3 regions of the Duganella sp. Root198D2 genome follow, and region 1 is predicted to be linked to each of the others. Evidence: predicted binding sites of a transcription regulator. Region 1 holds the regulator's gene; each other region holds the start of a gene.
What was found. Region 1 encodes HrcA, which represses chaperone genes, less so after heat shock. Its sites were predicted from a motif close to TTAGCACTCNNNNNNNNNGAGTGCTAA; they were not measured.
Positions count from the first base shown of each region.

Region 2: groES (co-chaperone GroES) is a predicted target of HrcA. The motif match lies at 6,393-6,419, and genes of this name have one in related genera.
Region 3: rpoH (RNA polymerase sigma factor RpoH) is a predicted target of HrcA. The motif match lies at 6,437-6,463, and genes of this name have one in related genera.

Region 1 covers NZ_LMIC01000050.1:135,237-145,448, forward strand. Annotated here, with positions in the region: gene pdxA (4-hydroxythreonine-4-phosphate dehydrogenase PdxA) at 1-682, shown strand, start outside; gene rsmA (16S rRNA (adenine(1518)-N(6)/adenine(1519)-N(6))-dimethyltransferase RsmA) at 698-1,468, shown strand; gene ASE26_RS27510 (glycosyltransferase family 4 protein) at 1,474-2,568, opposite strand; gene ASE26_RS27515 (O-antigen ligase) at 2,582-3,781, opposite strand; gene ASE26_RS27520 (hypothetical protein) at 4,017-4,616, opposite strand; gene ASE26_RS27525 (hypothetical protein) at 4,626-5,246, opposite strand; gene ASE26_RS27530 (HAD family hydrolase) at 5,383-6,078, shown strand; gene hrcA (heat-inducible transcriptional repressor HrcA) at 6,083-7,099, shown strand; gene fur (ferric iron uptake transcriptional regulator) at 7,103-7,531, opposite strand; gene ASE26_RS27545 (outer membrane protein assembly factor BamE) at 7,614-8,165, shown strand; gene dapB (4-hydroxy-tetrahydrodipicolinate reductase) at 8,178-8,987, shown strand; gene ASE26_RS27555 (MotA/TolQ/ExbB proton channel family protein) at 8,987-9,643, shown strand; gene ASE26_RS27560 (biopolymer transporter ExbD) at 9,648-10,070, shown strand; gene ASE26_RS27565 (barstar family protein) at 10,070-10,212, shown strand, end outside.
Region 2 covers NZ_LMIC01000015.1:58,211-68,422, forward strand. Annotated here, with positions in the region: gene ASE26_RS15730 (EVE domain-containing protein) at 1-12, opposite strand, end outside; RNA gene ssrS (6S RNA) at 78-258, opposite strand; gene ASE26_RS15735 (cell division protein ZapA) at 316-618, opposite strand; gene ASE26_RS15740 (hypothetical protein) at 615-836, opposite strand; gene ASE26_RS31850 (hypothetical protein) at 902-1,027, opposite strand; gene ASE26_RS15750 (response regulator transcription factor) at 1,162-1,842, shown strand; gene ASE26_RS15755 (cell wall metabolism sensor histidine kinase WalK) at 1,839-3,233, shown strand; gene ASE26_RS15760 (N-acetyltransferase) at 3,433-4,173, shown strand; gene ASE26_RS15765 (ThiF family adenylyltransferase) at 4,177-5,070, shown strand; gene pepA (flocculation-associated PEP-CTERM protein PepA) at 5,396-6,208, shown strand; gene groES (co-chaperone GroES) at 6,454-6,744, shown strand; gene groL (chaperonin GroEL) at 6,788-8,434, shown strand; gene ASE26_RS31050 (DUF6882 domain-containing protein) at 8,832-9,566, shown strand; gene ASE26_RS31055 (PEP-CTERM sorting domain-containing protein) at 9,635-10,212, shown strand, end outside.
Region 3 covers NZ_LMIC01000002.1:475,234-485,445, forward strand. Annotated here, with positions in the region: gene ASE26_RS04930 (thiamine pyrophosphate-binding protein) at 1-546, shown strand, start outside; gene ASE26_RS04935 (hypothetical protein) at 632-1,099, opposite strand; gene ASE26_RS04940 (porin) at 1,162-2,238, opposite strand; gene ASE26_RS04945 (MerR family transcriptional regulator) at 2,596-3,546, shown strand; gene ftsY (signal recognition particle-docking protein FtsY) at 3,597-4,649, shown strand; gene ASE26_RS04955 (cell division ATP-binding protein FtsE) at 4,659-5,318, shown strand; gene ftsX (permease-like cell division protein FtsX) at 5,315-6,229, shown strand; gene rpoH (RNA polymerase sigma factor RpoH) at 6,565-7,455, shown strand; gene ASE26_RS31150 (PEP-CTERM sorting domain-containing protein) at 7,653-8,273, shown strand; gene ASE26_RS04975 (hypothetical protein) at 8,421-8,867, shown strand; gene ggt (gamma-glutamyltransferase) at 8,874-10,212, shown strand, end outside.

The DNA of each region.
Region 1 (10,212 bases):
GTTCGAAGCGGTGGCCACGGCGCCGGTGCAGAAATCCACCATCAACGATGCCGGCGTGCCGTTCTCCGGCCACACCGAATATTTTGCCGAGCAGACCGGCACCGCGCGCGTGGTGATGATGCTGGCGGGCGATGCCAGCGGCACGCCCTTGCGCGTGGCGCTGGCGACCACCCACCTGCCGCTGAAAGACGTCAGTGGCGCGCTCACGCAGGAGAGCCTGGCGCAAACGCTGGACATCATCCAGGCTGACCTGCGCGGCAAATTCGGCATCGCCGCCCCGCGCATCCTGGTGGCGGGCCTCAATCCCCACGCCGGCGAAAACGGCTACCTGGGGCGCGAGGAAATCGACACCATTAGCCCGGCGCTGCAAGCGGCGCGCGCGCGCGGCATCGATGCGCGCGGCCCGTACCCGGCCGACACCCTGTTCCAGCCGAAATACCTGATGGAGGCGGACTGCGTGCTGGCCATGTACCACGACCAGGGCTTGCCGGTGCTGAAATACGCCACCTTCGGCCACGGCGTCAACATCACGCTCGGCCTGCCGCTGATCCGCACCTCGGTCGACCACGGCACCGCGCTCGACCTGGCGGCGCAAGGCCTGGGCCGCGCCGACTGCTCCAGCATGCAGGCCGCACTGGAAGCGGCGCTGCAAATGGTCCGGGCCAACCCGGCCAGCCAATAAGTAGAAAGAAAAAACATGAAACACATTGCCCGTAAACGCTTTGGCCAGAACTTCCTGCAGGACGACCGCGTCCTCGGCGACATCATCGATTCCATCGCGCCGGCCGCCGGCGACACCATGGTGGAAATCGGCCCCGGCCTGGCCGCCATGACCGACCTGCTGCTCAAATCGCTGCCGCATATGCACGTGGTGGAACTGGACCGCGACCTGGTGGCGCGCCTGGAACAGCGCTACCCGCGCGAAAAACTCACCATCCACGCCGGCGATGCGCTGAAGTTCGACTTCAGCTACATCCCGGTAGAGCAAGGGAAAAAGCTGCGCGTGGTGGGCAACCTGCCGTACAACATCTCCTCGCCGCTGCTGTTCCACCTGGCCGAATTCGCGCCCATCGTGCAGGACCAGCATTTCATGCTGCAAAAGGAAGTGGTGGAGCGCATGGTGGCCGAGCCCGGCACCAAGGCCTACAGCCGGCTGTCGGTGATGCTGCAGTGGCGCTACCGCATGGCCATGCTGTTCATCGTGCCGCCGGACGCCTTCGACCCGCCGCCGAAAGTCGATTCGGCCATCGTGCGCATGATCCCGATCGAAAAGCCGCTGGCCTGCGACCAGGCGCGCCTGGAAGCGGTGGTGCAGAAAGCCTTCTCGCAGCGGCGCAAGGTAATCCGCAACTGCGTGGCCGGCATGTTCACCGCAGAGCAGCTGGTAGCAGCCGGCATCAACCCGCAAGACCGGCCGGAAGCCGTGCCGGTGGAAGCCTACGTCGCGCTGGCCAACCTGCCTGTCTGAATGATTTAGCGGTTGGTGATCAGTTGCAGCACTTGGCCGGCGACGCGGTCCCAGGTGAAGGATTTGGCGTGCTCCAGGCTGCCGGCGCTGGCCTCGCTCCAGTAGGCGGCTTGTTCGAATTTCAGGATCTCGCTGCGCCAGGCGGCGGCGTCCAGGTGCGCCGGGTAGCGCGGGTGGTCCTTGGCCCAGATCTTGATGCTGTCCAGTTCGTGCGTCAGGACGGGGATCCCGGCCGCCATCCCTTCCAGGATGGTCAGGCCAAAACTCTCGAGGTCGGTCGGGTGCAGCAGCAGGAAGGCCTGGCGCAGGATGCCTAGCACTTCGTCCTGGCGCTTGCGGCCATGGAAGCTCATGCTTGGCGCCTGGCCATATTTGGCCAGCAGGCTGTCCAGCAAGGGGCCGTCGCCGACGATGTCGAGGTGGTAGCCTTTTTGCGGCAGGTCGCTCTGCATGAAGAAATCAGCCAGCCAGTCGACATTCTTGCTGCCATCGAGGCGGCCGATATACAGCAGGCGCTTGTCGCGCGGGTAGGGCGGCGGACTGGGCGGGAAGAAGCCGTCGTCGACGCCCAGCGGCAGCGACTGGATATCCAGGCCCCATTTGCGCCTGGTGCGTTCGGCTGCCCGGTATCCCAGGTAAAACACGTCGCGCGCCGGCACATGCTTGTAGAAGCCCCTGATCGAGACCCCCGGCAGAAAGTGGCGGAAGCGCCCGCGCAGCGCGGGGTAGCGCCGGGACAGCAGGTAGGCGTCGGCTTCATAAAACGTCACGATGTAATCGTAGCGCGCCAAGTCGATGCCGGATTTCTTGAGCGCGCGGAAGAAGCTGTAGCTCTCGATCTTGAAGCGGCTGGTCATCAGGATCTTGCTCAGCACATGGTTCAGCGTCGAATCGCGGGCGATAAATGGCAAGGTCAGCAACTCGACGCCAGCGATGTCGACCAGGCGCGTGTGACCGCTGCCGGGATCGCCGCTTAACAGCGTCAGCTGCACCTGGTCCTTGAGGCGCTCGCTGAACTGGCTGACCACGGTTTCCGTGCCGCCGATATACGCGGCAACGGTGGGGCAGATGAACAGCAGCCGTGGTTTTTCCTGGTTCACGTGGTACCTGCCTTCAATTGCGGGCCGTGGCCGGCTGCGCGGAGGTGAACAACAGGGCGCCCTGCAGGCCGAGGAACAGCATGACCCAGGCGCGGCTGACAGAGCCCATGAAAACGGTATTGGTAAAGCTGCACAGCACCAGGACCAGGGCGAACGCCAGCACGATGCGGCCCTCGAGCGACTGGCGCCGCCGCCAACCCGTCAGCAGCAGTGCGGCGTATAGCCAGACCAGCGCCAGCAGCCCGAAAATCCCGTAAAACGAGGCGTAGAACAGGAAGGCATTATGCGGCTCGACGAAGGCCTTGGCTTCTTCGGCGCGCGGCTGGCGGCTCCAGGCGTCTTCAAAACCTGCCGCCCCGCCGCCCAGCATGGGATGCGCACGGAACACGCCCCAGGCTGTCTTCCACATCTCCATGCGGTAACCGAGCGAGGTTTGGGTGACGTTCTGCTGCAACAGCTGCACATCGCTGGCCGCGTCCTTGATCCTTTTCTGGACCGTCGGAGCCATCAGCAGCGCTGCGCAGGCTGCCACGCAGAGCAGGGCGGCCTTGGCCCGGTTCTGCTTGGCGAACAGGTTGGTAATAATAAAAGGCAGCAAGACCAGCACCACCCACATCCCGGTACGTCCCATGCCGGACGTCAGTCCAATGAAGAACAAGGCCATGGCTGCTGCATAGGCGGTCCGGATCCCCTTGTTGGTTTCATATTTGAACAGGATCGAGAGCATGACCACGCCAATGGCCAGGAATTGCGAGTACAGGATGTAATTGGCGATCAGGGAAGGCGGATCGAGCGGCCACCAAGCTTTGTATGGCAATTGTGCGTACAGGAAGCCGATGAAGATCCCGCCCACCAGCGCGCGCAGCCAGGGCAGGATGCGCATCTGGCTCGCTGCCAGGAAGGTCATGACAGCAATGATCCAGTAGTAGCTGGCCTCGGAATGAACAATCAGCCTGGTGCTGGCTGGGTGAATCAGCAGGGATAGTCCGGGCAGGATGGCGAGAATCGCCGCCGGCACTGTCCATGGCAGTGTGCGCCAGGAGCGCAGCGCCCGGGCAAATCCGCCGCCTGCCACAAACAGCATGAAGGCGATCGCCAGCGAGATGAACAGCAGTGCCTTGGAAAGGGGGAGGAAGAAAAACGCTAGCGCGTAGGCTTTTTGCGTTGCATTCAGCAGTTTTACCGGTTGGCCCTGGGCGCCGTCTAATGTCATAAATTTTCCAGCGCTGCCGCTTGGCTCTTGAAACAGTAGCCGACTATAGCCTACAAACGGCGCACCCATCAAGACCGCTGCGTTTGCGGCGAGCCCGGCATGGGGGCAAAAAAAAACCCGCTCAGGGAGCGGGCTGAATCCATTTCTGTTAAGAAGTGGAGGAGACAGGTGTAATTATGCTGCGTCGCGGCATATTGTTCCAATTTATTTTTGGAATCCCAGTCATTCCTCCTGCTTATAACACTGTGCAGGTGACCACCACATCCGTGCGGTCGGCATCGCCCACCACGCCGCTGCCGTTGGTGATCTTGCAATCCTGGCCTTCGGCCTGGGTAAACACGGACAGGCCGTAAGCGGTGCCGTACGGCAGGAAGCCTGGGATGACGAAGCTGGTGGCGCCCTTGGCGATGGCAATCTGGCCGCTCGAGCTGCCGTTGACCAGGACCAGCTTGTCGGCGCTCAGCGGACCCGAGGTGTTGTCCTTGGCGATGCTGACTACCTTGCCGCCCACCGTGTACTGCTTCAGGGCGCAGGCGATGCCGATGGAAATCGTGGTGGTGTGGCCGGCCGAGCCTTTGCCGCCCACCACCTCGCAGTTCATGTGGTCCGGCTGGGTCTTGATGGTGACGTTGTATTCGGTGCCGTAGCTGATGCTGTTGGGGAAGCTGAAACTGGTGGCGCCGCTGGCCACCTTGAGTTCTTCGCCGTTATTCACCAGCACCAGGTTCGGGTTGCTGAGGCCGGTGATCGGGCCGCCGACCACGAAGTCGGCCTTGCCGCCGCAAGCGGCCAGCGCTGCGGCCAGCAGGGCCGCGCCAATGACTTGTATTTTCATCTGTTGTCCTTATTGGGGTTTCTTGCAGGTGACGGCCACATCGACCACGTTCCGCGCTGGCATGGTGCCGGTGCCCATGCTCACTTCGCACTGCTGGCCGGCCGGCTGCGTCAGCACCGTCACGCCGTAGACATTCTGGTTGCCAATCGGGGTTGCGAACTGCCAGGTGCTGGCGCCCCTGGCCACGGCCAGGGTTTGGGCGCCGTTGGCCAGCACCAGGCCGTCGGCGCTCAGCGGTTCCGCCCCGGTGCCGTCTGCGGCCACGCTGCGGATGGTGCCGCCCAGGGTGTACGGGTCGGCGGCGCAGTTCACGACGGTCTGGTTGTAGGTGTAGTAATTGATCTTGCCGGTGTTATTGGCCAGCTTGCAGGTCACATTCGCCGGGACGGTCTTGAGCGTGACGTTGAACTGGGAGTCCGGGGCCATCAGGGTGGCGAAGGAATAACTGGCGCTGCCGGCGGCGCTGATGGTCAGGTCGTCGCCGCCATTGTTTTGCAGCACCAGGCCGCCGCGGTCCAGGCCCACGACCTGGACTACCAGGGCGATGCTGCCATTGCCCTTGCCGCCACAGGCGGCCAGTCCGGCGACGCACAGCAGCGCGGCGGCGGCAGACAGATACTTACTCTTCATTCCACGTTCTCCATTCGGTTGCGCGCATTGCGCGGACAAATCGGCGCCTATTTTAGTGCATTTGCCACTTCTTTAGCCGATTTGACCAGCTTTTCCCTTGTAACAGCTTGCAACCGCGGCGCGGTACAATGCGCCCATGAAGCCCCAAGCCATCCTGTTCGACCTGGACGACACCCTGTGGCCGATCGCGCCCGTGATTGCCGAGGCGGAACTCACGCTGCACGCCTGGCTGGCGGCCCATGCGCCGAAAGTGGCGGCGCAGTGGTCGATCGAGGCCTTGCGCGCGCACCGCGCCGAACTGGCGGCGGCCCGGCCGGAGCTGCTGATCGACCTGGGCCGGCTGCGCCGCGCCAGCCTGCAGGCCGCCTTTGCCGCCGCCGGCGAGGATGCGGCCCACGTCGATGGCGCCATGCGCCACTTCTTTGCCGCGCGCAATGCGGTGACGCCGTATGACGACGTGCTGCCGGGCTTGCTCAAGCTGCGCCGGCACGTGCAGCTGGGTACGATTTCCAACGGCAATGCCGACCTCGAAGTGATCGGCCTGGCCCACCATTTCGGGGTCTCGCTGGCAGCGGCCCATTTCGGCGCGGCCAAGCCGGCGCCGGACATTTTCCGCGCCGCCTGCGCAGCGCTGGGCGTGGCGCCGCACGATGCGGTGTACGTGGGCGACGACCTGGCGCTGGATGTGGCCGGGGCGCAGGCAGCCGGCCTGCGCGCGGTGTGGATGAACCGGCGCGGCGCCGTCCTGCCCGCTGGCGCGCCGCAGCCCGATGCGATTTGCGCCACGCTCGATGAATTGCTTGCGTGGCTGGAACAACAGTTGGCAGAATAGCGCTATGCATCTCGATATCCGTGCCCAAACCCTGCTCAAAGCCCTGGTCGAGCGCTACATCGCCGACGGCCAGCCGGTGGGCTCGCGTTCGCTGTCCAAAATTTCCGGGCTGGAGCTGTCGCCGGCCACCATCCGCAACATCATGGCCGACCTGGAAGAGCAGGGCTATGTGGCCAGCCCGCATACTTCGGCGGGACGGGTGCCGACCCCGCGCGGCTACCGCATCTTTGTCGACACCCTGCTGACGGTGCAGCACATCGACGAGCGCGCGGTGCAGGCCGGCTTGCAGGTGACCTCGCCGCAGCCGCAAAAGCTGATTGCCAACGCGGCCCAGATGCTGTCCTCGCTGACCCAGTTTGCCGGCGTGGTGGTGGCGCCGCGCCACGAGTCGGTGTTCCAGCAGATCGAGTTCCTGCGCCTGGGCGACAAGCGCGTGCTGCTGGTGATCGTGCTGCCCGGCGGCGACGTGCAAAACCGCATCCTGCTGACCGATGTCGACTACACGCCGGCGCAGTTGCAGCAGTCGGCCAATTTCATCAACCAGCATTATTCCGGGCTCTCGTTCGAAGACGTGCGCGGGCGCCTGCAGCACGAGCTGCGCCAGTTGCGCGACGATATGGGGCGCCTGATGCAGGCCGCAGTGGAGGCGGGCAGCGCGGCGATGGCCGAATCGGCCGACGACATGGTGATCGCCGGCGAGCGCAATTTGCTGTCGGTGGCCGAGCTGTCCTCGAATATGAGTTCGCTGCGTGCGATGTTCGACCTGTTCGAACAGAAGACCGGCCTGATGCAGCTGCTGGACGTCTCGTCCAAGGCTTCCGGCGTGCAGATTTTCATCGGCGGCGAGTCGCAGCTGGTGCCGATGGATGCGATGAGCGTGGTGACCGCGCCCTATGAGGCGAACGGCAAGATCGTGGGGACGCTGGGGGTGATCGGGCCGACCCGCATGGCCTACGAGCGGGTCATCCCGATTGTCGATATCACGTCGCGGCTGCTGTCGAACGCGCTCAGCAACCAGTAGGCCTTAATGCCTGTGCGGGCACTTGTCCTTGGTGCAGGTGCCGTAGATGGCCAGCGCATGCTCGGCGATCTTGAAGCCGCGCTCGGCGGCGATGCTTTGCTGGCGCTTTTCAATCTCTTCGTCGACGAATTCTTCCACCCGGCCGCAATCGAGGCAGACCAGGTGGTCGTGGTGCGAGCCTTCGTTGAGCTCGAAAATCGCCTTGCCGCTCTCGAAATGGTTGCGGTTGAGCAGGCCGGCCTGCTCGAACTGGGTCAGCACGCGGTACACGGTGGCCAGGCCGACGTCCATGTTCTCGGCCAGCAGCAGCTTGTACACGTCTTCCGCCGTCAGATGGCGCACGGGGCTGCTCTGGAAAATATCGAGGATCTTCAGGCGCGGCAGGGTAGCCTTCAGGCCGGACGCCTTCAGGTCGGTAGGGCTGTTACTCATGTTTGCTAACGTCAGTTGCGGGAAGTGCTTTATGATATAGCGTTTTAGGCACTTCTGCTCACGGAATTGAGGTATGCATACCATGCGTTTGACCCCGCTGTCTTTGTTGCAACGTAGCACTCCGCTGCTGGCCGCCGCCCTGTTGGCTGCCTGCGCCAGCAAGCCGGCCACCGTGGCTCCGGTGGAAGCCTCGCAGGGGGCCCAGACCACCCAGATCACCAAGACGCAGAAGTTCCTGTGGTTCTTCTCGCCCTACCGCCCCGACATCCAGCAGGGCAATTTCGTGTCCAGGGAAATGCTGGCCCAGCTCAAGGAAGGCATGAGCAAGGACCAGGTCAAGTTCCTGCTCGGCACGCCGCTGATGGCCGACGCCTTCCATGGCAAGCGCTGGGATTACCCGTTCCGCCTGGCCAAGGGCAATGGCGAGCTGACTACCAGCACCGTGGTGGTGGTGTTCGACAAGGATGACAAGGTGGCCAGCTTCGAGGGCGGCAACCTGCCGACCGAACAGGAATACATCGCGCGCATCGCCGGCCCGATCAAGGACTTCAAGAAGGCCGAGGCGGCCAAGGGCAACCTGGCGCCGGGCAAGGCGCCGCTGCCGGGCGGCCAGGAATCGGGCACCAAGCAATAAGGAACCAGCAAGATGACGCAACTGAAGATCGCCATCGCCGGCGCCAGCGGCCGCATGGGCCATATGTTGATCGAGGCGGTGCAGAAAGCGCCCGACGCCCGCCTGGCAGGTGCGCTGGACCGCGAGGGCGCGCCTGCCCTGGGCAGCGACGCTGCCGCCTTTACCGGCCAGCCGGCGGGCGTGGCCATCACTGCCGAGCTGGCGAGCGGTCTGGCCGGCGCCGACGTGCTGATCGACTTCACCCGCCCGGAAGGCACCCTGGCCCACCTGGCTTACTGCGCCGAGCACGGCGTGAAGATGGTGATCGGCACCACCGGCTTCGATGAAGCGGGCAAGGCCGCCATCGCGGCCGCGGCGCAAAAAACCGCCATCGTGTTCGCACCGAATATGAGCGTGGGCGTGAACGTGACCCTGAAGCTGCTGGAGTTTGCGGCCAAGCAGTTCGACCTCGGCTACGACATCGAGATCATCGAGGCGCACCACCGCCACAAGGTCGACGCGCCGTCCGGCACCGCGCTGAAAATGGGCGAGGTGATTGCCGACGCGCTGGGGCGCGACCTGAAGGAGTGCGGCGTGTTCGCGCGCGAAGGCGTGACCGGCCCGCGCGACCCGTCCTCGATCGGCTTTGCCACCGTGCGCGGCGGCGACATCATCGGCGACCATACCGTGATGTTTGCCACCGAGGGCGAGCGCATTGAAATCAGCCACAAGTCCTCTTCGCGCCAGCACTACGCCAACGGCTCGCTGCGCGCGGCCCGGTTCCTGGCCGACAAGAAGACCGGCTTGTACGATATGTATGACGTGCTGGGCCTGAACGGCTGATGGAGCACTTTACCTTCGCCAGCTACTGGCAGCGCGGCGATGCGATCAGCCACGCCGTGGCTTACCTGCTGCTGGCGATGTCGCTGGCGTCCTGGTTCTTCATCCTGTGGAAGGGCTGGGCCGCGTGGCGCGTGCGGCGCGCGGCGCCGGCGGTGCAGGCGTTCTGGGACGCGCCGTCGGTGGCCGATGGCGTGGCGCTGATGGCGGCGCGCGACCGGGAAGGTATTTTCGCGGCCGTGGCGCAGGCCGGCGCGCACCAGCTGGCGCATGCCAGGAATGGCAGCATCGCCGCCGAGATGGGGCGCGCCGAGCAGGTGACGCGCGTGCTGCGCGACGCGATCCACGTCTCGACCACGCGGCTGGAATCGGGCTTGACGCTGCTGGCGTCGATCGCTTCCACGGCGCCCTTTGTCGGGCTGCTGGGCACAGTGTGGGGCATCTACCATGCGCTGGCGGCAGTGTCGGCGCAAGGCACGGTGCAGATCGACAAAGTGGCCGGGCCGGTGGGCGAGGCCTTGATCATGACCGGCGTCGGCCTGACGGTGGCGATTCCGGCGGTGCTGGCATATAACGGCTTTAACCGCATCAACCGCATCACGCTGTCCGAGCTGGACGCTTTCGCGCACGACTTGCACGCTTACCTGGCCAGGGACTGAACTGATGGCATTTGGCTCCTTCAACCACCACCGGCAGAAGGAATCCATGGCGGACATCAACGTCACGCCGATGGTGGACGTGATGCTGGTGCTGCTGGTGATCTTCATCATCAGCGCGCCGATGTTTACCAATGCGGTGCAGCTGGAGCTGCCCAAGGCGCAGGCCAGGGCGCTGCCGCAGGAAGCCGACACCGTGACGCTGGCCATCGATGCCGCCGGCACGGTCTACTGGAACAATGATGCCTTGCAGGCCGGGGAGCTGGAACAGCGTCTGGCCGGGGCGGCGGACTTGCCGCAGCAGCCGGAGTTGCAGCTGCGGGCGGACAAGGATACCCGCTATGAAGTGGTGGCGCAGGTGATGGCGGCGGCGCAGTCGCATGGCCTGACCCGCATTGGGTTTGTCACCGATCCGAAGGAAAAGAAATAATGGCTATTGCCACGTTAAACGGCGCCGCGATCGGCGATGAAGCTGCTTTCCACGCTGCCTGCCAGGCGGAACTTGGGTTCCCTTCGGGCTATGGCGCGACTATCGATGCCTGGGTGGATTGCCTGTCCTACCTGCGCGATGA
Region 2 (10,212 bases), on a different contig from region 1:
CCAATATTGCATGGCTCTCCTCTGGGCGTAAAAAAACGGTTGCGCACCCTCAGGTGCAGGCAACCGCTTTTATGGAATGAGGCCCCGCCTGTGCCGTTATGCCGGCATCCCGAACCTTACGGTTCAAGGTGGTTGCAGTTAGTTCAACTTCGGGTTCATCAGACAAGTGACGCTCACGCCCGCCGAACAAATTTCCGCAACCGATGCATGTAAATGGTTCAAGGAATATATGGCAAATCTCGAACACCGCAGGGTGACACGAAGTTTACTCCTCAAACGTTTTGCGGGAAAGGCCTTTAAGACAATTTTTGGAGATTAGAAGAGATTCTCTTGCGGCGTCAGCGCATTGTCGAGCACCTTGTGCATGGCGCCCAGCTTCTCCTGCACCTCCAGCATGGACGGGCCGCCGTTGGCAGTCTTCGATGCCAGGAATTCAGCCGCCATGCCCAGCGCCGCCATCACGGCGATGCGGTCATTGCCCTTGATCTTGCCGGCGTCGCGGATTGCATTCATCTTTTTGTCGAGCAGGTTGGCCGCTTCGCGCAGCGCGCGCTCTTCATCGGCCTTGCATGCCAGCTTGTAGGGCTGGCCCATGATGGTCACGTCGACATGGATCATTGGGCATCCTCAGGAGTATCTGCTTCGGCAGCGGGAATTTTATCCAGCAGCGCCATTACGCGGGCGTGCGCTTCCCCGAGGCGGCGTTGGTATTCAAGGTTATCGGCCACCAGGGCTGCATTGGCCTGGCGCAACTGAGCGTTCTCGCGGCGCAAAGACTGCGCGAGTTCCGCAAGGCGGTCGATTTTGTCGGAAAGTTCTTGGAAGTCTGCGATCATCCCGAAACTATAGAGCCGCACGATTGTGCGGTCAACTTGGTGTTATAGATGCTTACGATTGTAGCTCATTTGTAAGCGTGCCCTGCGATCTTCCGCGCCGCCGCCGCGATGTCGATCCACACATCCTTGAACGCGCCGCAAATATCGGCCAGGTCATGGCCTAGTTCCCTGAACCAGATGCCGAGGCTCATGTTCCGTCTCCCGTGATTGAACCCCGCCATTACACCAGGCGAAAATGACAGGACGGCCCGCGCTTTGATTACAAATCTGTAATCGGGCGCCGCCCGCATTGACGGCGCTTTGGCATTTCCAGACAATGCTGGGGATGAAAGCCCTACTGGTAGAAGACGAACAGCGGATCGCGAGCTTTGTATGCAGCGGATTGCGCGAACAAGGCATCCTGGTGGACCATTGCGAAGATGGGAACCTGGGCTATGACTACGCGCTGTCACGCCAGTACGACATCATCCTGCTCGACATCATGGTGCCGGGCCGGGACGGCCTGGCGATCCTGAAAGCGCTGCGCCGCGACGGCCGCGACACGCCGGTGATCCTGCTCACAGCGCGCAATGAACTCGACGACCGGCTCCAGGGCCTGAACCTGGGCGCCGACGATTACCTGGCCAAGCCGTTCTACATGGAAGAACTGGTCGCCCGCATCCACGCGCTGCTGCGCCGTGTCAGCGGCGAACGGCAGAACGTGCTGACGGCCGGCCCGCTCAAGCTGGACCGGCTGACGCGCGTGGCGGAACTCGACGGCCGCGAAGTCGAACTGACCAGCCGCGAATTCAATTTGATGGAATACCTGATGCGCGCGCCGGGCCGGGTCTACACCCGCACCCAGATCCTCGAGCATGTTTGGGGCTACGACTTCGACCCGCAAACCAATATGGTCGACGTCTGCATCCAGCGCCTGCGCAAGAAACTGGCCCTGCCCGAGCACGTCGCCATCGAAGCGGTGCGCGGCGTCGGCTACCGCCTGCGCAAGCCGGACGGCGACGCATGAAGCCTGCGCGCCGGCCGTTCATCCGCTCCTTCCGCATCCGCATTGCGCTGATCACGACCGGCCTGGCCGTCGGCGTCATTGCGGCGCTGTTCATCGCCTCCGCCCTGGCTGTCGTCGCACGCCGGGCCAGCATCCTGGACCGCATGATGGTAGCGCACCTGGCGGGGCCCGGTTTCAGCACCAGATCGCCGACAGTATGGCCCTCGATCGATGCCCACCTGAACGCCAGCTTCAGTGCCTTTGCGCCAATCGAAAGCACGGAGAATTTCGCCATCCTGCGCGCCGTGGACGACCAGGCAGGCCAGCTTTACCGGAGTCCGAACTGGCCGGCTTCCCTGCTGGTGCCGGAGGCTGCCGACAGCGAACTGCGCACCTACTACGGCGGCGGTACGCAGTGGCGCATCGGCCAGACGCGGCGCGGCAGCGTCGTGGTGCAACTCGGCGTGAACACCACCTTGTCCGAGGCCCAGCTGAAGGCCACCATCTGGCGCTTTGGCGGCGCCGTGATCCTGCTTTGCCTGGCGGTCGGCGGCGTGGCCTGGTACCTGGCCGGCCGCGCCATGCGCCCGATCGAGCACTTGAGCGGCGTGATGGAGCGCATCCGCGCCAGCGATTTGCGGCAGCGCGTGGCGGCCGATGAAGAGGTGCAGGAATTCGAACGCCTGGTCACCGTCTTCAATGACATGCTGGACCGGCTGGAGCGCAGCTTCCTGCAGTCGGCCCGCTTTTCCGGCGATGCCGCGCACGAGCTGCGCACGCCGGTCTCGATCCTGCAGGGCGAACTGGAACGCGCCTTCGAGCGGGCCGGCGCCTACCCGGAACTGGAACAGTCGCTGGCCGACATGCTGGATGAAGTGCGCCGCCTCGACAACGTCGTGCGCAAGCTGCTGATGCTGTCGCGCGCCGATGCCGGCCAGCTGCAGATCCCGCTGCAGGCGCTCGACCTGGTGCCGATCCTGCGCGAGCTGGCCGACGACCTGGACATGATGGCGCCCGAGCGCCCGTTGCGGCTCGACCTGCCGGCGCGCATGGATGCGCGGGGCGATGCCGACCTGCTGCGGCAGGTGCTGCAAAACCTGGTCAGCAACGCGGTCAAGTACGGCGTGCCGGAGGGCTGGATCGCCATCGCCGCCCGCCGCACCGGCACCGGCTGGCAAATCGACGTGGCCAACGCTTCGGCCGGCATCGCCTTCGAACAGCGCGACCGGCTGTTCGACCGCTTCTACCGCGCCGGCCATGCCTATGACCGCCGCGTGGCGGGCGTGGGACTGGGCCTGGCGCTGGCGCGCGAAATCGCCCGCGCCCATGGCGGCGAACTGCGCCTGTCCGACTGCACGCCAGCCCAGCTCACCTTCAGCCTGTCCCTGCCGGCAGGCGCAAGCGACAACTGACTAGCAATTCAGGCATATCAAGCTCCCAAGAAATATAACCGTCCGGAAACGCTAAACACCTCTCGTTCATAGAGCGGGCGCCGGCGCGCACCTGCCCTGCGCACGCTTGCATGAGCTGCCGTTGCGATAGCAAGCTGAACTTGTCATTATTTATTTACGAAAAGACCACAAATTCTGACAAGTTATGCTGGGAGGGACTATGCAGTACAAGCAGGTCGAACGGGTCGACACTGCGCTCGATGCCACACGCGCCGACGACCCTTTTCGCGATGACCGCTTGCTGGCGGAGATGCAGGACATCGTCACCGGGGAGAACACCTTCGGAATCAGATTAGTCGACACGCCCGAAGGGCGTAGCCAGGCGAGCATGCTGATTCACAAGATGTACGCCTGGCGTGGCCTGGAAGGCACCCATGCACTCACCGACGACCCGAACCGCGTCACGCTCATGGCGCACAGCCGCGACGAAGCAGTCGGCACGCTGACCCTCGGGCTGGACAGCCCGTCCGGCATCCTGGCCGACCAGCTGTTCGGCGCCGAAATCGACGCCTTCCGGGCGCGCGGCAAACGCGTCTGCGAATTCATCAAACTGGCCTTCGACATGGGGCCAAAATCGAAGAGCTACCTGGCGGCACTGATCCACCTGGCCGTCATGTATGCCTACGATATCCACCGCTTCGACGTCCTGTTCATCGAAGTCACGCCGCGCCATCGCCAGTTCTACCAGCGCATGCTTGGCTTCCGCCAGCTCGGCGAAGAGGTGGTCAATCCGCGCGTCAACGTGCGCGGGGTGCTGATGCACATCGAACTGTCGTACATGAAGGAGCAGATCCGCCGCTTCGGCGGGCAGCCCGATTCCGACGAACGTTCTTTCTATCCGCTGTTCTTCTCGCAGCATGAAGAAGCGGGAATCATCCATCGGCTGCGGGAACAGGAATAAGCCATGGCTGAATCCAACACCGAACGCCGCTTCGACTATGCGCAAGCGTTCTCGCGCAATATCGGCTGGGTTACCGGGGCAGAGCAGGAAGCGCTGCGCAACAAATGCGTGGCGATTGCCGGCGCCGGCGGCGTGGGCGGCGTGCACCTGCTGACGCTGGCGCGCATGGGCGTGGGCGCTTTCCACCTGGCCGACTTCGATACCTTCGACATCCCCAACTTCAACCGCCAGGCCGGCGCCTTCATGTCGACGCTGGGCCAGCCCAAGGTTGACGTGATGGCACGCATGGCGCGCGACATCAACCCCGAAGTGAAGATCCGCACCTTCCCGCAAGGGGTCAACCAGGGCAACCTGCGCGACTTCCTGCAAGGTGCCGACGTGTACGTCGACGGGCTGGACTTTTTCGCCTTCGAGGCGCGCAAGCAGACCTATGCCATGTGCGAGGCGCTGGGCGTGCCGGCCACCTGTGCGGCGCCGCTGGGCATGAGCGTGGCCGGCCTGAACTTCGTGCCCGGCGGGATGAGCTTCGAAGAATACTTCGGCTGGGGCGACTTGCCGGAGCTCGATATGGCAATCCGCTTCCTGGTCGGACTGGCGCCGACCGCCCTGCACCGCAGCTACCTGGTACCCGGCGGTATCAACCTGGCGGAACGGCGCGGCGCCTCGACCTCGATGGCCTGCCAGCTGTGCTCAGGCGTGGCGGCCACCCAGGCCATCAAGATGATGCTCAAGCGCGGCAAGCTGCTGGCCGCACCGCATGGCTTCCAGTACGACGCCTATCGCGACAAGTTCGTCCATACCTGGCGCCCGGGCGGCAATCGCCACCCCTTGAACTGGCTGGCGATCCAATTAGCCAAGCGCAAATTCTCGGCAATGCTGGCTGAGCAATCAAAATAAATATGGATTAATTTTAAATTAATACTCACGCTGCCCGCGACATAAAAAGTCACACAAAATATCAAACCATGCGAATGCTCACCAAATATATCACCCAAGTCGTTGAATTTGCTACTTAATTTTGAGAAGCTACATGTCGGAATATTTTACAGAACGGGCCGAGCAACGCAAACAACATGGTTTGAAAGTTAATACTAAGCGTTTGTTTTTTGGCGGTATTTTAAATGTGGCATACGGATTGCTTTGGATAAGGATCATGGCCTGATCAAATTTAATGCTCAGTCATCCCAAAACTGGTGCTCTATCCTCTCAACGGAGAAATGTAATGAAGATTCTCACACCTAGCGTTCGCGGCCTCGCCGCCAGCATGCTGCTTGCGTTTGGCGCGCTGGCGACCGGCAGCGCAGCCGCTGCACCTTCTTTCCAGGTGAACCCAACCGGACTGGCACCTGCTGGCAATATCTTCACGGCCGACGCCCTCAACGGCGTTTCGTCTGCGCGCGTCGCCTATACGGGCGTGGGCAACAACTACGTGTCCAACGGCTACATCGTCTTCAGCGGCTTTTCCCTGAATTCGAACAATGTCTCGACCGCCGATACCCGCGTCAACTTCGACTACGGCTTGTACGCCACCTTCCACCAGGACTTCACTTGCAGCGGGATTCTTGGCCCGGGCGTATCCTGCACCCCGACCGCCCTGTCGCTGCAGCTGTGGGCCGATGTCGGCAACGACAATACCTATAACCAGGCGGTGGTCGGCACCGATCCTTCGGTGAACTTCGCCGGCGCACAAACCCAGCTGGCCTGGTCCGACTTCGCCTACAACGGCGTGGGCGGCATCGACAACCTCGGCGGCGTGTTCCAGAACGTCACCATGAGCTGGTTCCTGACCGCGGAAGGCAAGGACTACTTCTTTGACCCGGATCCGTTCTACAGCGCATCGTTTGCGGCGTTCAACAACACCACGCAAGGCGTCGATTGCGATACCGTCGACTGCACCAACGCCCTCGACATTGCCATCACCCAGGAAGGCGGCATCCTCGATTTCGTCGCCCCCGTCCCTGAACCGGGCGTGCTGGGCCTGCTCGGCATCGGCCTGCTCGGCATGGCTGGCGTGTATCGCCGCAAACAGCGTTAATCTCCACGCATGACGAAAATGGGACCGGCAACGGTCCCATTTTCATTTCCAGCCCCCGCTTTTGCCCCCTCTCCGCCCCTCGCGCGCCACGACATTGCCTCCTTGGCATGATTGCCATCAATTCAACGCTTGATCAAACGCAAAGAAATTCCCTTGAAAAGGGAAAGTGTCGTCCCTATAATTGTTGGCACTCGTTAGCCGAGAGTGCTAACAACTGTCAATAAACCGAGTAAAAGGAGTTTTGTATGAACCTTCGCCCTTTGCATGACCGCGTCATCGTCAAACGCCTGGACCAGGAAACCAAGACCGCGTCCGGCCTGATCATCCCTGATGCAGCTGCTGAGAAACCAGACCAGGGTGAAGTGCTGGCAGTTGGCAACGGCAAAGTTGCTGACAACGGCACCGTGCGTGCTCTGGAAGTGAAAGTGGGCGACCGCGTTCTGTTCGGCAAATACGCCGGCCAAGCCGTTAAAGTTGACGGCCAGGAACTGCTGGTAATGCGCGAAGAAGACATCATGGCCGTGGTACAGAAGTAATCACAGCCCCCCCTAGATAGACAGAATTCAGGAGAAAACAAACATGGCAGCTAAAGAAGTCATTTTCGGCGATTCCGCCCGTGCCAAGATGGTCGAAGGCGTGAACATCCTCGCCAACGCAGTTAAAGTCACCCTGGGCCCTAAAGGCCGCAACGTGGTGCTGGAGCGCTCCTTCGGCGCCCCGACCGTCACCAAGGACGGCGTGTCGGTCGCTAAAGAGATCGAACTGAAAGACAAGCTGATGAACATGGGCGCGCAGATGGTCAAGGAAGTTGCTTCCAAGACCTCCGACAACGCCGGTGACGGTACCACCACCGCAACCGTGCTGGCCCAGGCCATCGTGCGCGAAGGCATGAAATACGTTGCCGCCGGCATGAACCCAATGGACCTGAAGCGCGGCATCGACAAGGCAGTTGCTGCCACCGTCGAACAGCTGAAGTCCATGTCCAAGCCAACCACCACCTCCAAGGAAATCGCCCAGGTTGGCGCGATCTCCGCCAACTCCGAAACCTCGATCGGCGACCGTATCGCTGAAGCGATGGAAAAAGTGGGCAAGGAAGGCGTCATCACCGTGGAAGACGGCAAGTCCCTGCACGACGAGCTGGACATCGTGGAAGGCATGCAGTTCGACCGCGGCTACCTGTCCCCATACTTCATCAATAACCAAGAGAAGCAAGTTGCCGTACTGGAGAACCCATTCGTTCTGCTATGCGACAAGAAGATCGCCAACATCCGCGACCTGCTGCCGGTACTGGAGCAAGTAGCGAAAGCCGGCCGTCCACTGCTGATCATCGCTGAAGACATCGAAGGCGAAGCACTGGCGACCCTGGTGGTCAACAACATCCGCGGCATCCTGAAGACCTGCGCAGTGAAAGCTCCTGGCTTCGGCGACCGTCGCAAGGCAATGCTGGAAGACATCGCCATCCTGACCGGCGGCCAGGTTGTTGCTGAAGAAGTCGGCCTGACCCTGGAAAAAGCCACCCTGGCAGAACTGGGCCAAGCCAAGCGTATCGAAGTGGGCAAGGAAAACACCATCGTCATCGACGGCGCAGGCGAAGCCTCCGCGATCGAAGGCCGCGTGGCACAGATCCGCACCCAGATCGAAGGCGCGACCTCCGACTACGACCGCGAAAAACTGCAAGAGCGCGTGGCCAAGCTGGCCGGCGGTGTTGCCGTGATCAAGGTTGGCGCAGCCACCGAAGTCGAAATGAAAGAGAAGAAGGCACGCGTTGAAGACGCACTGCACGCAACCCGCGCAGCTGTGGAAGAAGGCATTGTTCCAGGCGGCGGCGTAGCCCTGCTGCGTGCCCGCGCCAACCTGAACGTGAAAGGCGACAACGCCGACCAGGAAGCAGGTATCAAGATCGTCCTGCGCGCAATGGAAGAGCCACTGCGCATGATCGTCACCAACGCCGGCGAAGAAGCTTCGGTGGTTGTAAACGCAGTGCTGGCTGGTTCCGGCAACTACGGCTACAACGCTGCCAACGGCACCTACGGCGACATGGTTGAAATGGGCGTCCTGGACCCAGCCAAGGTAACTCGTTCCGCACTGCAGAACGCAGCTTCCATCGCTGGCCTGATGCTGACCACCGACTGCATGGTTGCTGAAGTCACGGAAGACAAGCCAGCCGGCGGCATGGGCGGTATGGGTGGCATGGGCGGCATGGGTGGCATGGACGGCATGATGTAATCAGCCGGCTCACCGAGCTCACAAAAAAGCCCACTTGCCAGAACGCGGCCCAGCCCGCGCTCTGTGCGGGTGGGCTTTTTTCATTTCCTGTTCTTGTACCTCTGATCGCGAGTCTCCCAGTTGGGCTTGTGGGCACTTGGGGCGCTAGCCGTATCTGGCCACTGCCTTTGCCATGACAATCGCAACCATTGCATACGTTTCCGCAATCGACAATGATGTCCGAGACCGCACCACTGACGCATGGAAGGCTCTTGCCATCCAGCGGATGCACGCAATCATTACCAACTCCACATCCTGACCATGCTCAACACGCGCATCGTGGCGACTCATCCCTTGTTCAACCGCCAGCAGATGGTGAGGTAAGGACGCAAAAAAGTTCGCTGATAGACTCGCCACCATGACAATCGCAACCATTATCTGCCCCGCTCACGGCGAAAGCGGCTTCGTTTACGTTTGCAGCCATTTGATCGGGAATCCGGCTCAAAAATGGCATTGCGGCTACCCTGAAAAAGATGCCGCCTGGCGCGACGCCTGGTGTGCGGTATGTAATGAGGTATATGAGCGTGAAGGCGGATGGAACGCCATGAACGAAGGTGAAGTCGAGATCGATGTAATTTGCGGGCATTGCTATGAAGGCGCCATGGCGCAAAGCATCACCTGCCTGGACGACGCCAGGCAGGCTGAATGGACTCACTACCTGGAGACCTTGCGCAAAGCCGAATGGGCCCAGCCAGGAGCCATGACCGATGTCTTCGGCCTCCGGAATTATCCGGTCTGGGACTGTTACCAGCGAAGCGCGCAACTGGTTTTCATTCACGGCGATCACTTGCAGATTGTGGCCGACGTCGAATTCGTCGGCACCCATTCAACCGACAGCAATACCTGGACGTGGTCCTGGGCGAACTTCGACCTGCTGGAGCCAGTTCGCTCCCGCATCGCTGCCTTTCGCGACTTTGGCGAACAGCGCGCTTATCCCCGCCTCACTGTCCCGACATGGAGAGCCGATCATCAGGATGCGAAGGACATGACTGTCGTGGCCGCAGACGTATTGCGCGGCATAGGGTGCTTCGCGATCAAAACAGATGGCGGCTATCACCACATGGTCGTTATGTCGGTAAAACGGCGCGAGTGAGCAAGCCTGCACTCAACCGTGCTACAATCACAATAACTTTTGCGCAACGTTCATTTAATTTCGACAAGATGAAGAAACTTCTGACCGCCTTCCTGTTTTTCGCTGCAGGCTCCGCCTACGCCGGCCCGATCGACCTGATCACCAATGGCAGCTTTGAAAAGAACCCGATAGCCGCTGGTTCCTGGACCATCAAATCCGGGCTCGATGGATGGAGTGTAGGTTCGAAGGGCGTTGAAGTACGCAATAACGTGGCCGGCACAGCGCAGGACGGCGGCAACTTCCTGGAGCTGGATTCCACGGGCAATAGCTGGATCAGCCAGACCATCGACACCATTGCTGGCGGCGAGTACAACCTGTCCTTTTTCTATGCCCCGCGTGAAAATACCTCGGCTGCCACCAACGGCATTGACGTCCTGTGGAACGGCAACCTGCTGAAGCACGTCGAGCAGGACAACTTCACCTCCAAGACCAACTGGTTCAAGATTGAGTTGTCGATGTTTGCTGTTGGCAGCCTGTCGAACCTGAGTTTCAAGGCTTCCGGCATCAGCGACAGCATCGGCGGTTCGCTCGATAACGTCTCGCTGACGGCCGCCGTACCGGAGCCGGCAACTATCGCCTCGCTGCTGCTCGGCCTGGGCATGATGGG
Region 3 (10,212 bases), on a different contig from region 1:
ACCATCATCACCAACGGCGCCGGCAACTACGCCACCTGGGCGCATCGCTACTGGCCGTACGGCGGCATGCGCACCCAGCTCGCGCCGACCAGCGGCGCCATGGGTTACTCGGTACCATCCGGCGTAGCCGCCAAAATCATCGACCCGGCACGCACCGTGGTCACTTTTGCCGGCGACGGCGAATACCTGATGAACGGCCAGGAACTGGCGACCGCCGTGCAGTACAAAGCTGGCGTGCTCATCATCGTATTCAATAACCAGATGTTCGGCACCATCCGCATGCACCAGGAGCGCGAATACCCTGGCCGCGTTTCCGGTACCACGCTGCACAACCCGGACTTCGCTGCAGTGGCCCGCGCCTTCGGCGGACATGGCGAAACCGTCGCGGCCACCGAGGAATTCGCGCCTGCCCTGCAGCGTGCCCTCGCCTTCACCCGCGAGCAGAACCTGCCGGCCATCATCGAGCTGCGCTACGACGGCAACCTGATCACCCCTGGCGCCACCCTCGACACCCTGCGCAAGCAGGCGATCGCCGCCGGCAAATAATCCCACCGCCCCACAGTCAAAGGGCTGGCCCGCAATCGCGCGGCCAGCCCTTTTATATTTCGGCTACCGCCATGCGGAGACCTGATTACCGCTTCGGCGCCGGACAGGACTTGCAGGCTTTGGCAGTGCGGCTGAAGTCGCGCACTTTGGCCAGTACCATTGGCTGCGACTGGTCGTCGCAATAGCCGCCATCCAGCGTCAGCGTTTCGCCGCCGGGAGAGAACTTGCCGCTGATGGTGCGCTCTTCCTCCCCTTCCTGCACGGTGAAATACATCATCTTGCCGCGCGGGTCGACATGCACGTCGTTCGCCACCAGTGGCCAGCTCAGGCCGCCAGCCGTGTATTCGTAAATTACCGTATCGACTTCGGCAAACCGCTGCAGCGTAATGCGCTGGCCGCCATATTCGCCGCTGCCTTCGTGCACGCACAGGTCAGAGTAAACCACCATGCCGTGGCGCGGCAGGCCTCCGGCTTTGTTGGCCGCCAATGCGGCAGGCAATACCGTGACTGAAGCGAGCAGCAGCGCGCTGCCGATGCGATGTGAAGTTTTCATATCAGCATTGTAAAAAAAAACGGCTGCGCGAGGCAGCCGTTTTGACCTGGAACTGACAGGTATTAGAATGTGTGACGGATGCCTACGTTGTAAGCGGAGTCACCGGAGCCGGATTCAGCGTTGTTACCAACGGTGAAGGAAGCGCCGTTCTTGTTCTTGATCTTGCCGTACGACATGTAGGTGGTGGTACGTGGCGACAGTTTGTGCAGGTAGCCGATTGCGTACTGGTTAGCATCGCGGTTGGCAACGTCACGGTCATCCGCGCGGGCTACGGAAGCCACCAGGGAGCCAGCAGCCGACACAGGAACGGTCGCGCCTACCAGGTAGTTGCGGCTGTCGGTCGAAGCGGCTACTGCAGCAGCGGTGTAAGCGGTACCGTTAGGGTATGCAACGCTGTTCAGGCCTTTGTTGGCGTTGAACATCGCGAAGGCCTTAACAACCTTGAAGTCGTAGTTCACAGCCAGCAGGGTGTTGTGGCCGATGTCACGACCGGTAACGATGTTGTTGGCAACGGTGTCGTTGTTACGGTTGTTGTAAGCCAGGCGGCCTTCGAAGTCGCCGTTCTTGTAGCCGATCGCCGCGCCCAGTTGACGGCCGGTCGAGGATTCTTTCTGCTCGCCGGCAGCGTAGAACACTTCAGCAGTGATACCCATCATGTCTGGCGACTTGTAGTACACGGAGTTGCTGTTGCGTACGTTGATGCCGTTTGCCGGGAAGATGTTCTTAGCCGAACCGGACAGGCCAGCCTGGAACGGATCGCCAACTTGCACGAATGCGTTGTACCAAGGGGTGTACTGGCGGCCCAGGGTCAGGGTACCAGCCGATTTCGACACCAGGCCTACGTATGCCTGACGCTGGAAGATCGAACCGGACACGTCGGACTCGCCGGTGTCGCCTTTGATGCCGCCTTCCAGCATGAACACTGCGGACAGGCCGCCACCCAGGTCTTCGGTGCCTTTGAAGCCGATGCGCGATGCATTGGCGACGCCGGAGGACACTTTGGTCACGTTACCGTTCTTGCCACCGTGTTCGGACACGATGCCGGCATCCATGATACCGAAAACGGTTACATTGGATTGGGCGTAGGCGCTGCCGGATGCTGCTGCCAGTACTGCGAGGGAAATCAGGGTCTTCTTCATGATGTGCTTCTTCCTTTTCTTTGTTATCGATCACCAGGGCTCTTCGGCGCTGATCGCCCGTTATTTTATATGATCTCAATATTTCCTGCTATTCACGTAGTAATACGTATTGCAAGGGGACGCCTTTTGCTGGAGTAAACCGAATAAAATTTATACAACTTTCAACTTTTTTGTTCAGGACATATTTCACACTTTCGTTTCTTTTGGCCGTGAAACCTGGGGCGCCGGGATTGTGTCATGGACAAGGGCTTTGAAGCGCAGTTTCCCAGTGAAACGGAACTGTGCTGCATGCAACTTTGTGTCAGACTTGAGCGTTAGAATGCAGGTCGCGGATCAATCTGGGGGCGCTGTCGGCGAATGAAAACGAGTGCGGTTTCTGTAACAATTCCATCCACCATCAGCGATGTGGAACGGGACACCGGCCTGGCAAAGGAAACTTTGCGCGTTTGGGAGCGCCGTTACGATTTTCCCCGTCCTGAACGCGACACGTTCGGAGAGCGAGTCTATCCAAGCGAACAAGTAATTAAATTGAGATTGATCAAGAGATTGATTGATCTGGGCTACCGTCCGGGCAAGGTTATCGGCTATTCCGCGGACGAACTGCAGGCCTTGGCGCAGAAAAGCGCTTCCAGCCAGCGGATGGAAGCTGCCATGCCGCACCCCGAGCTGCACGCCTTCCTGGAACTCTGTAAAGCCCATCAAATGGAAGCTTTCCGCCGCAAACTGACGCAGGCGATGCTGGTGATGGGCTTAAAGAATTTCGTGATCAACCTGGTCGCCCCGCTTACCACCCTGGTGGGCGAAGCGTGGGCTTGCGGGCAGTTCGCGGTGTTTGAAGAGCATTTATTTGCCGAATCGGTGCAGATCGTACTGCGCAGCGCCGTATTCTCGGTGCCGCAGGTGAACCACAGCAGCGGGGCGCCGCGCCCGCGTGTGCTGCTGACCACCCTGCCGCAGGAACGCCACGGCCTGGGCCTGCTGATGGCCGAAGCCATGTTTGCCGCCGAGGGAGCGCATTGCATTCCGCTAGGCGTCCAGACGCCGCTGCCGGACATCGTCGAGGGCGCGCGCGCCATGCAGGCGGACATCGTTGCGCTGTCTTTTTCCGCCACCATGAATCCGCGCCACGTTGCTGATAGCCTGCGCGAATTGCGGGTGCGCCTGCCGGACCAGGCTGAAATCTGGGCCGGCGGCAACAACTCGGCCCTGCGCAAACGCCCGCCAAGCACGGTGAATGTGTGCGAGCTGGACGATATCGGCGGCGCCGTCACCGAATGGCGCCAGCGCCAGCGACTGGCCCTCAGCTAGCCTCTGGTAGAATACGCGGTTCGATTGAAGGACCCTCTGCCAACTTGTCCATGTTCAGTTTTTTCAAGAAGAAACCGGTCGCGCCGGAAGCCGCGCCCGCAGTGCCAGCCGCAACACCTGCGGCCCCTGCTCCTTCCGTGCCTGCCGGCACCGAGACTGCCGCGCCGCTGGCGTTTGAAGTCGAAACCGCCGCCAGGCCGGAACCCAAACAAAGCTGGATGAGCCGCCTGAAGGCCGGCTTGTCGAAGACTTCCGCCAACCTGTCCATCCTGTTCGTCGGCGCCAAGATCGACGACGATCTGTACGATGAGCTGGAAGCGGCGCTGCTGATGTCCGATGCCGGCGTCGACGCCACCGAATACCTGCTCGATGCGCTGAAGCGCAAGGTCAAGGAAGACAAGCTGCTGGATGCCGCCCAGGTCAAGGAAGCGCTCAAGCAGCTGATGGTCGACCTGCTGCAGCCGCTGCAAAGGCCGTTCGAACTGGGCCGCCACCAGCCGCTGGTCATGATGATTTCCGGGGTCAACGGCGCCGGCAAAACCACCACCATCGGCAAGCTGGCCAAGCATATGCAGGCCCACGGCCAGTCGGTACTGCTGGCTGCCGGCGACACTTTCCGCGCCGCCGCCCGCGAACAGTTGATGGTGTGGGGCCAGCGCAACAACGTCACCGTGATTTCCCAGGAGTCGGGCGACCCGGCTGCCGTGTCTTTCGACGCGGTGCAGTCCGGCAAGGCGCGCGGCACCAATGTGGTGATGATCGATACCGCCGGCCGCCTGCCGACCCAGCTGCACCTGATGGAAGAGCTGAAAAAGGTCAAGCGCGTGATCGGCAAGGGCATGGAAGGCGCGCCGCACGAAACCCTGCTGGTGATCGACGGCAATACCGGCCAGAATGCCCTGGCCCAGGTGAAGGCTTTCGATGATGCCTTGCAACTGACCGGCCTGATCATCACCAAGCTCGACGGCACTGCGAAAGGCGGCATCCTGGCCGCCATCGCCCGCGTACGCCCGGTTCCGGTGTACTTCATCGGTATCGGCGAAAAGATTGAAGACCTGCAGCCGTTCAATGCGGCTGAATTTGTTGAAGCACTGCTCGCGTAACCGGCCTACATGATCGAATTCCAGCACGTCAGCAAGCAATACTCCCCCGACGGTGTCGCCCTGCGCGACATTTCCTTCACCATTGCCAAAGGCGAGCTGGTCTACCTTGCCGGCCCTTCCGGCGCCGGCAAGTCGACCCTGCTGAAGATGATCGCCGCCATGGAGCGGCCGACGTCGGGCAAAGTGCTGGTGAACGGCCAGGACATCGGCGCCCTGAAACGCGCCGGCATTCCCTTCCTGCGCCGCAACTTGGGCCTGATCTTCCAGGAACAGCGCCTGCTGAACGACCGCACGGTGCTGGCCAATGTGATGATGCCGCTGCTGGTGACCGGTTCGCCGCGTGCTGTCGCCGAGCAGCGCGCCCGCGCCGCCCTCGACAAGGTGGGCCTGCTGGACCGTGCCGACGGGCAGCCGCTGGCCCTGTCCGGCGGCGAACAGCAGCGCGTATCGATCGCCCGTGCCATCGTCAACCGGCCGCAAATCATCCTGGCCGACGAACCGACCGCCAACCTGGACCGCGCCAGTGCCAACCGGGTGATCGATGCGCTGCACGCCTTCCACTCGGTGGGCGTGACTTGCCTGATTTCCTCGCACGATGAACAGATTCTGGACGCCGCGGCGCGTGTGATCCATCTCGAACGCGGCGAACTGATGAAGGAAGCAGCATGAGCACCTGGCTGCGCCACCACCTGTTCGCCCTCGGCTCCGCCCTGGTGCATGTGCGCCGGGCGCCGGGCTCTTTCCTGTTCAATATCCTGGTGGTCGCCATTGCGCTGGCCCTGCCCTTCATGGGCGTGACCTTGCTCGACAATGTGCGGCCGCTGTCGGAGCAGATGGCGGTCGAGCCTGAGCTCAGCGTCTTCATCAAGGCCGAAACCCCGCGCGAGCAGGCCACCGGGCTGGCTTCCTCGCTGCGCAGCATCGCACCTTCGGCCAAGATCATTTTCACTTCGCGCGAAAAAGCGCTGGAGCAGCTGAATGCCAAGAGCGGCCTGTCCGACGTGGTTGCCACGCTGGGCGAGAATCCCCTGCCGGACAGCTATGTAGTCAAACTGAATGCCTTCCAGAACGCCGCGGAAGGCAGCCAGATCGACAGCATCGCCGACCAGATGCGCGCCCTGCCGGGCGTGGAATCGGTGCAGGTGGATTCGGCCTGGGTAAAGCGGCTGGCCGCCCTGCTGGGCATCCTGCGCCTGGCCCTGCTGCTGCTGGCCGCCACCCTGGCCACGGTAGTGGTGGCAGTGGTGTTCAACACCATCCGCCTGCAGGTGATGACCCAGCGTGAGGAAATCCTGGTCTCCAAACTGATCGGGGCCAGCGACAGCTTCATCCACCGCCCCTTCTATTACACCGGCGCCCTGCTCGGCCTGTGCGCCGGCGGCGTAGCCCTGGGCGGCGTGGCACTGGCCCTGCAGCCACTCAACCGCGCCATTGCAGATTTCGCAAGACTGTACGCCTCGGAATTCCAGCTGGTTCCGCTGGACCCGATGGGCACTGCCGGCCTGCTCGCCCTGTCCGCCGGGCTCGGCCTGGTCGGCGCCCTACTCTGCGTCCAGCGTCACCTGTCGCGTTTAAATTGAAAGTCGGGGTCAGCTCCGGCAATCGGACATTTTGCTACGCAAAATGTCCGATTGCCGGAGCTGACCAGCTGACCCCGACTTTCAAATTCTTCGTGCGTATCCGCACCGAGCCGCTCCGTTCCCCGCCTTATCCTGACTTTGATCCAGCGCAAGGAATCGCGCTCTGGCGATAGTGTTTTTGCTATCAGAGCCATAAAATCCCTGCGATTGGCACTCACCAGGGGAGAGTGCTAATATATGTTCAGAACGGCATGATAGAGGTTAAGAATCATTTAAGTTCTGTCGTGCATGCTGGTAACTCTGAAAAGCATTCCCTTCAAGCGAGGATAGATAAGATGACCGCAACAAACGCACTGGTACCTGCCGGCAGCAACGCGCTGACCCTTGGCTTCAGCGGGAGCCTGGGCAACTTGGACGCTTACATCTCGGCTGTCAATCGCCTGCCTATGCTGACCCACGAGGAAGAAGTGGCGCTCGGCAAGAGCCTGAAGGAAAAGAACGATATCAAGGCGGCGGAAACGCTGGTCACCTCCCACCTGCGCCTGGTGGTGTCGATCGCGCGCGGCTACCTGGGCTATGGCCTGCCACACGGCGACCTGATCCAGGAAGGCAATATCGGCCTGATGAAGGCGGTCAAGCGCTTCGACCCGGACCAGGGCGTGCGCCTGGTGTCTTACGCCATGCACTGGATCAAGGCTGAAATCCACGAATACATCCTGAAGAACTGGCGCCTGGTCAAAGTGGCCACCACCAAGGCCCAGCGCAAGCTGTTCTTCAACCTGCGCAGCCACAAGCAGGGCCTGGATGCCATGTCGCCGAAGCAGATCGACGAACTGGCCAAGGCGCTGGACGTGAAGCGCGAAGAAGTGATCGAGATGGAAACGCGCCTGAGCGGCCGCGACATCGCCCTGGAAGCCCCTTCCGACGACGAAGACGACAAGTTTTCGCCGATCGCCTACCTGTCCTCCGACAATATGGAGCCGACCAAGGTGCTGGAAGCGGAACAGGTGGTGCGCCTGCAGTCCGAGGGCCTGGAAACTGCCCTGTCCAAGCTCGATGCACGTTCGCGCCGTATCGTGGAAGCACGCTGGCTGGCCAACGACGATGGCTCGGGCGCCACGCTGCACACGCTGGCTGAAGAATTCGGCGTGTCGGCCGAACGCATCCGCCAGATCGAAGCGGCTGCCCTGAAAAAAATGAAAGGCTCGCTGGCCGCCTATATGTAAGCCAGGGCTGTCCTCGCCAAAAGCACCGATACCGCAAGGTTCGGTGCTTTTTTATTAACTGCGGAGTAAGCCTCTTAATGTCGGGAATTTTTACATTCCCTCATGCAACACCCGGTAAGTCCTTGAAATGACTGACTTTCAGTTTGTGGCATAACGATTGCTTAGTAACCCCTGAGCACACAAATCGAGGAGTCACCATGTTCACGAAACTGGCACTGGCTGCAATCTGCGCCCTGGCTGTTGGCTCCGCCGCCGCAGGCCCTACCAATAAACTAGGGCAAACCAGCGGTAACGCGTTGACTCTGACAGTTGGCAGCTCGATCGCCGCGGGGTGGAATCCCGACGGCGATTCAGTCTGGACTTTTGCCGACTGGATCCACGTCAAGGACCAGACCACGCTCTACGTCAAAGTAACGGCCGACACTACGTTCGACTTCAGCATCGCCCCGCCCAATGGCGGCTCGGTGCAGTCTTTCGACTTCGATTTCCTGCTCAACGATGTCTCGCAAGCGAAGACCAAGCCAAGCGGTTACGCAGCCTACTTCGATGACGTGACCTTGCTTGCCGGCCAGGTATATCGCTTCCGCCTGGATTCGCTGAACATCCACGATAACACCACCAATGTCGACTTCCTGGTCTTGGCCGGCAATTTCAATGCGCCAACCAATCCAACCGATCCGCTGCCAGACGATCCACCTGCTGACCCTGGCGACGACACGGTCCCTACAATCAGCGTCATTCCTGAACCAGTTTCCCTGGCACTGCTAGGCGTCGGGCTGATGGGCTTGGGGGTAGCCCGCCGTCGCCGCACAGAATAAGTTGTGAAAACCAACTATAAAAACTAGCGCCCCCTCGGGGCGCTTTTTTTGTCGGGAATATTTACACCCTTATTGTTGAGTGGACTCAACAGTGCAACGCGATCGTTTGCGATTTGCTAAGCTGTTCCCAGGCCAGAGGAGAACATCATGCAAGCTAGACTGATCTGTCTGGGCATGGCGGGCCTGGTCCTTGCCATTGCCACCGCCTGCGGCTCAACCCGCAGTACTGCTGAGGACGTAGCCAGCCGTCCCGCACCACGCACCAGCGCCAGCTACGTCCTGGCACAAGGGGAAATCGTCACGCTGGCCCCATCCGTGACGCTCAAACTCGAGCGCGTCAATGACAGCCGTTGTAAAAAGGGGGCAGTCTGCGTCTGGGCTGGCTATATCAGTTACAGCTTCGTGCTGGCTGATCAACAGGGCAGCACCAGCTTCGTGCTGGCCGAGGACATGCCAGGCGCCGGCAAAACGGTGACGCGCAATGGGCTGACCTTTACGCTGCTGGGGATGGAGCCGGCCGAAGCGCCTTCACTGAAGGCACCAGCGCCGGATTATCGGGTAAGCTTGCGGGTAACTATTTCCCAGCCAACATAGCTGCCCATGACGCCAAACGCCCTGCCCCGACGACTGACTTCCACCATCATCATTGCGCTGGCATTCGGCGTCCCGGCCTGGGCCAAGACCCCGGTTGCCAGCGGCACCGGCGGCGCCGTGGCGACCATCAGCGAACCGGCCTCGCAGGCCGCGCTGGCGATCCTGAACAAAGGCGGCAATGCGGTCGATGCGGCGGTGGCGGCAGCCGCCGCGCTGGGCGTGACCGATCCGTTCAGCTGCGGCATCGGCGGCGGCGGTTTCATGGTGATCTACCTGGCCAAGGAAAACCGCGTCATCACACTCGATCATCGCGAGGTGGCGCCGGCTTCCTTCCGCTCCAGCGCATTCGCGCCGGACGGCAAGGCGATGGATTTCGAGACCGCAGTCGCCAGCGGCATGGCGGTTGGCGTGCCGGGCACCGTGCGCGGCTGGCATGATGCCCTGGACCGCTATGGCACCATGTCGTTCAGGCAGGTGCTGGCGCCGGCCATCAAGGCGGCGCAGGATGGCTTCAAGGTGAACGACAACTTCGTCGCGCTGGTCAAAGAGAATGAGCAAAAGTTCGCGCTGTTCCCGGAGACCGCGGGGCGCTACATGCGGGACGGCAAGGCGCTGCCTGCCGGCACCTTGCTGCGCAATCCCGACCTGGCGAAGACTTACCGCCTGCTCTCCACCGGCGGCGTGAAAGCCTTCTATTCGGGCAAGCTGGCGCAGGCGATTGTCGACTCGGTCAACCGCCCGCCTGTCGCTGCGGGCGTTTCAGTCCGCGCGGGCCAGATGTCGCTGGCCGACCTGGCCAATTACGAAGCGCGCTGGCGGCAGCCGGTGCGCAGCACTTACCGCGGCTATGAACTGGTCGGCATGCCGTTGCCAAGCAGCGGCGGCGTGACGATTGCCGAAGCGCTCAATATCCTGGAAGGCTTCGACCTGAAATCCATGCCGCGCGAGAAGGCCGAGCACCTGTACCTGGAAGCGGCGCGGCTGGCCTTCGCCGACCGCAATGCCTACCTGGCGGATCCGGAATACGTCGACGCGCCGGTGGAGGGACTGCTCAGCAAGGACTACGCAGCGCGCCGCCGCGAACTGATCGATCCTACCCAGGCGCACTATTACGCGCAGCCCGGCGATCCTTACCTGTTCCAGCAAGACCCCAGCGTGCCACTGCGCCCCGCCGGCGCCGCCAAGGCCAGGCTGCTGTCGGAAAGCGCGCACACCACCCACCTGGCCGTATCGGACAAGGACGGCAATATCGTTGCCTACACCTTCACCATCGAGTCATGGGGCGGCAGCGGCATCACGGTGCCGGGCTACGGCTTCATCCTGAACAACGAGATGACGGACTTCG